DNA from 2 places in the Lysinibacillus sp. DFXJR4 genome. Region 1 is predicted to be linked to the other one. Evidence: predicted binding sites of a transcription regulator. Region 1 holds the regulator's gene; the other holds the start of a gene.

Region 1 (2,480 bases):
ACATTTTCATATCACGCTCATAATTTTTCGCTTTTCCATCCAAATAAGCACTATAATTACCTGTATATTTTGTTACACGATGACGTGAGACTTCATAGACAATCGATACAACCTGATCTAAGAAATAGCGATCGTGGGAAACAATAAGAATCGCGCCTTCATAGCCTTTTAAATAAGATTCCAGCCAGGATAGCGTTTCAATATCTAAATGGTTAGTAGGCTCATCTAGTATTAAAAGATCTGGTTTACTTAAGAGAAGCTTAGCAAGTGCTAAACGAGTTCGTTGTCCCCCTGATAATGAGCGAATGGATTTTTCGTAATCCTCAGGATAAAACTGCATGCCATGAAGCACTGAACGGATATCAGATTCATATTGATAGCCACCTGCATCCTTAAAATTATGCTGTAATTGATCGTACTCAGACATTATTTTGGCATATAAAATAGTATCTTCATAAACTGCTGGATCAGCCATTTGTTGTTCTAGTGAGCGAAGGGTCTTTTCTTGTGCCAAAAGCGGTTCAAAAATGGTTAGCATTTCATCCCAAATCGACAAGGTTGAGTTTAATCCAGCGTGCTGCTCTAAATAGCCGATTTGTATGCCCTTAGGAATAATAATATCGCCCGCATCATATGACATTTGACCAGCAATTATTTTTAGTAGAGTAGACTTACCTGCGCCATTTCGTCCTACTAATGCAACGCGATCACGATGTTGAACTTCTAACTTAACGCCACTTAATATTTCATCTGCAAGGAAGGATTTATATAGTTGATTGACCTGTAAAACAATCATTCTTGACACCTCAATTCTTTCTTAGTGTAATGGATGAACGATGTGCTTGCAATGTCGATGCTTTACTTATTCCGAGCTGTCATGTAAGATTGAAACGATTTCCTTTTAGTTAGTGGCGTAAATGGCGCCATTAACTAAAGGGAAATTCTCCAATTAGAAATAATAAACTTTGTAAGTAGTTCAATAAGCATGTATCATTTAAAATATGTTTAGGCGAATTTTGATACATACAAGGAGGAAAAATTTTGAAACAAGAATTAAAAATTCCACAAGCCACTACTAAAAGACTTCCTCTTTACTATCGTTTTATCCAAAACTTTGCGCACGAAGGCATGGAACGAATTTCATCGAAGGAGCTAAGTGAGGCGATGAAAATAGATTCAGCAACCATTCGCCGTGATTTTTCTTATTTTGGTGCACTTGGGAAAAAAGGATATGGCTATGATGTTCAACATTTATTAAAATTTTTTAGCCAGACGCTGGATCAACATGAAACGACAAAAGTAGCGTTAATCGGTGTAGGGAATTTAGGTAGTGCTCTATTAAAATATAATTTTCAAAAGAACCATAATACACATATCGTTGTAGCATTCGATTCTAAAGCTCCAAAGGATGGCAAAATGATTAGTAATATCCCTGTTTTTCACCCTGATCTATTGGAGGAAAAATATGCAGAATATGGCGCTGAACTAGCCATTTTAACAGTTTCACCACGCTCAGCACAAAAGATGGCTGATCGTCTAGCGGCCATGAATGCTAAGGGTATCTTAAATTTTACCCCAGAGCGCATTACTGTCCCAGATAAAATGCAACTCTTAACAATAGATTTGTCTGTCGAATTACAGGCACTTATTTATTTAATTCGTAATCAGGAAGAGTGAAAATAATACATAATTCCAAGTATAGTTCACAGTTTCTGTCAAATAGAAATATGAAATAAAATAAGAAGTAATCTATAAGAGTGACGAAAAACTTTCACATATAATTAGTTAGCAAAATGGCGAAATATGCGTTAAAATGATGGATATAAAGAGGAGGTGGCTGAAATGGGTCCAATAGGTCCAATGAGCCTCATTATTATCGGAGTTGTCGCGTTACTAATTTTTGGCCCTAAGAAATTACCAGAGCTTGGTAAAGCATTTGGTTCAACACTACGTGAATTCAAAAATGCTACTAAAGGTTTAGCCGACGATGAAGATGATGATAAGAAAAAGAAAGAACTAGATAAGTAAGTTAGGATGTTGAGGAATGAATCCAAAAGATCTAACTGTTATTGAACATATAGAAGAATTAAGAAAGCGGCTTTTCATTGTTGCCGTTTTCTTTGTTCTTGCTATGATTGCAGGCTTTTTTGTTGCAAAGCCAATTGTTAAATATCTTCAAATTACTGGGGAATCCTATAATATAGAGCTCCATTCATTTGATGTAGTGACACCACTTTCAATTTATATCCAAGTTATTTTTTTAATATCATTTATTGTTTCTTCGCCGATATTGATGTACCAAATGTGGGCATTTATAAGTCCAGGACTAAGGGACATAGAACGAAAAGCAACCTTAAAGTATATTCCGTATTCGTTTTTATTGTTTTTAGCAGGGTTGTCCTTTTCTTTCTTTTACTTCTTTCCTTATGTCCTAAAATTTATGATGAGTTTATCGAATGAATTAGAGGTACTGCCGACAA
Region 2 (2,480 bases), on a different contig from region 1:
AAATACTAAGGGCATATGGAACCTTTATGGCATATTTCACTTCCTCACCATCTAACACACCAAAAAGTATAAGGGAAGCTTTATCTTCTGTTTCAAAATGCCATTCAGCTGCTGCTAATTTTTCTGGCTGATATTCTGCTAAGTACTTTCCTGAAAAATCTCCGATAATTGCGGCTGCAATAGAGAAAATCAGGCCAATCTTCATCAGTAATAATAATGATTTTTTATGGTACACATGCTTAGAACCTCGAAGCATACGGTATCCTGCAATTGCTGCTAAGACAAATGCTGATGTCATATAGGCTGTCACAAGAACATGAGCTACCTTTGTTGGCATTGCTGGATTAAACATTGCTAAAAATGGTTGGATATTCACTAGCTGCCCATCTACAATATCAAAGCCCTGTGGTGCGTTCATAAATGCGTTGACAATCGTAATAAACACAGCGGACATAGATGCACCAACAGCTACAGGAATTAGTAGCAACATGTGCTTTTTCTGACTATCAAAGCGATCCCATGTGTACAAATAAATTCCCAAGAAGATGGCTTCAAAGAAAAATGCAAACGTTTCCATAAAGAGTGGTAGCGCAATTGTTTGGCCAGCAAGCTGCATAAAGTTTGGCCATAATAAAGATAACTGTAAGCCAATTGCAGTCCCTGTTACTACACCGACTGCCACAGTAATAACAAAACCACGTGCCCAGCGTCTTGCCATTAAAATATAATGCTCGTCGTTCTTTTTGTACCCAGTCCATTGAGCAATCATAATCATTAACGGGACACCCACACCAATCGTTGCATAAATAATATGGAACGATAATGTTAGCTCTGTTAATGCTCTACTCCAAAAGACTGCTGATTCATTAATCATCTCATTGCCCCCCTAACTTCCAAATATTCTTCCTAGAATGGAAAGTAGCATGATAATTGCAACACCGAAGCTTAGCCAAATGAGCTTTCTTTCCTGTGACTTATACAAAGGCAACACTTCCTTTCCCTTAGCTATACCCCCATTTTCCACTATTACAACGAAAAAAACCTTTAAAACGGACCGAAATTTCAGCCTATTATAAAGGTTTCAAATTTTGTTCAAGTAATATACGCACATTTGCCAAACATTTTTCTTAATTCATTCACAATCAATGATCACCATGAATTTTAACCCATTTATGGGAATTAACACTAAATTATTGAGCGGTTTTTCAGAACCATAATTAGATGAAAAATTGAAACTTAAGTAATTTAAATCCGTTAATGAATAGCATGGTTTTTTGAACGTTTTCCTTTGACTATCGGGCAGGATCATCTCTTTTTAAGCTTGCTCTCACTATTAAACGGTCCAGTACTCTTGTTAAGCTCTTTCTTTCACCATTGAGCGAAGAATATCCAAATTGAGCCTCCAATTAATCAATCACACTTAAAATCAAAAGAAAAGCTTTCTTGCACTGGATTAAGCACAAGAAAGCTCCTTGGTTTATTTATTCAATTAAAATACGATCTTCCTCACGAATATCTGCAAGTGGTACAAAAATTTCAATATGGCGTTTTAGATTTTCAAACGTGGCAGGTGCATCTCCACCATATTCGCCATCTAGGTTTAGATGTATTTCATCTTCTGTTGTCACTTTTACCACACTAGCTTTTTTATAAATTACTCGATCATCATTTAAATGCTCGCCTCTTAAAGCCATTGCGGCTAGCTGAATAAATTCAGGGAGGCTTACTTTTTTCAATACTAATAACGTAAAGTATCCATCATTGATGCTTGCGTCTGGTGCAAGCTTTTCAAAGCCACCCACTGAATTTGTTAAACCACATAAAAACATCATTGCATCGCCATCGAAAACCTCACCATCATATTCAATACGCATGTGAGAAGCCTTGAGGGATGGAATCATTTCTACTGCTTTTAAGTAATAAGCTAGCTGCCCGAGCATTGTTTTCATTTTGCTTGGTACTTCGTAGGTTAACTCGGTAATGCGACCACCAGCAGCAATATTGATGAAATAGCGTTCCCCATTTAATAAACCTACATCCACTGGCAACGTATCACCCTTTATAATAATATCGACAGCATCTTCAATATTTCGGGGTATATGCACTGCACGGGCAAAGTCATTTGTTGTGCCCATCGGAATTAAACCAACTTTTGGACGTTTTTCGAATGGGCTCACACCTGAAACAACTTCATTTAATGTGCCATCCCCACCAACTGCAATAATGATATCAAAGCCACGTTCTACTGCATTTTTTGCCGCAATGGTTGCATCGCCTTCACAAGTTGTTGCATGACAAGATGTCTCATAGCCTGCTACCTCTAGTTTTTCCAATACTTCTGGTAGATGCTTTTTAAATACCTCTCGTCCAGATGTAGGATTATAAATGATTCTTGCTCGTTTCATAACATACCTTCCTGCTTCATAAGATTCTATTTCATTCAACGAATTATTCGCCGAAATGTTGCACCGTATAAATAG

Evidence for each region. Region 1 encodes Rex, which represses fermentation and respiration genes when NADH is low (regulators of the CRP and FNR family bind a similar motif). Its sites were predicted from a motif close to TTGTGAAATATTTCACAA; they were not measured.
Region 2: the regulator Rex is predicted to act here: its motif matches at 1,125-1,142, upstream of AC2CGN_RS20015 (cytochrome ubiquinol oxidase subunit I).

What each region holds. Positions count from the first base shown of each region.
Region 1 covers NZ_JBXUNW010000017.1:93,130-95,609, reverse strand. The annotation lists gene abc-f (ribosomal protection-like ABC-F family protein) at 1-796, opposite strand, end outside; gene AC2CGN_RS21835 (redox-sensing transcriptional repressor Rex) at 1,042-1,677, shown strand; gene AC2CGN_RS21830 (twin-arginine translocase TatA/TatE family subunit) at 1,843-2,028, shown strand; gene tatC (twin-arginine translocase subunit TatC) at 2,045-2,480, shown strand, end outside.
Region 2 covers NZ_JBXUNW010000014.1:32,694-35,173, reverse strand. The annotation lists gene AC2CGN_RS20015 (cytochrome ubiquinol oxidase subunit I) at 1-874, opposite strand, end outside; gene AC2CGN_RS20010 (diacylglycerol kinase) at 1,482-2,405, opposite strand.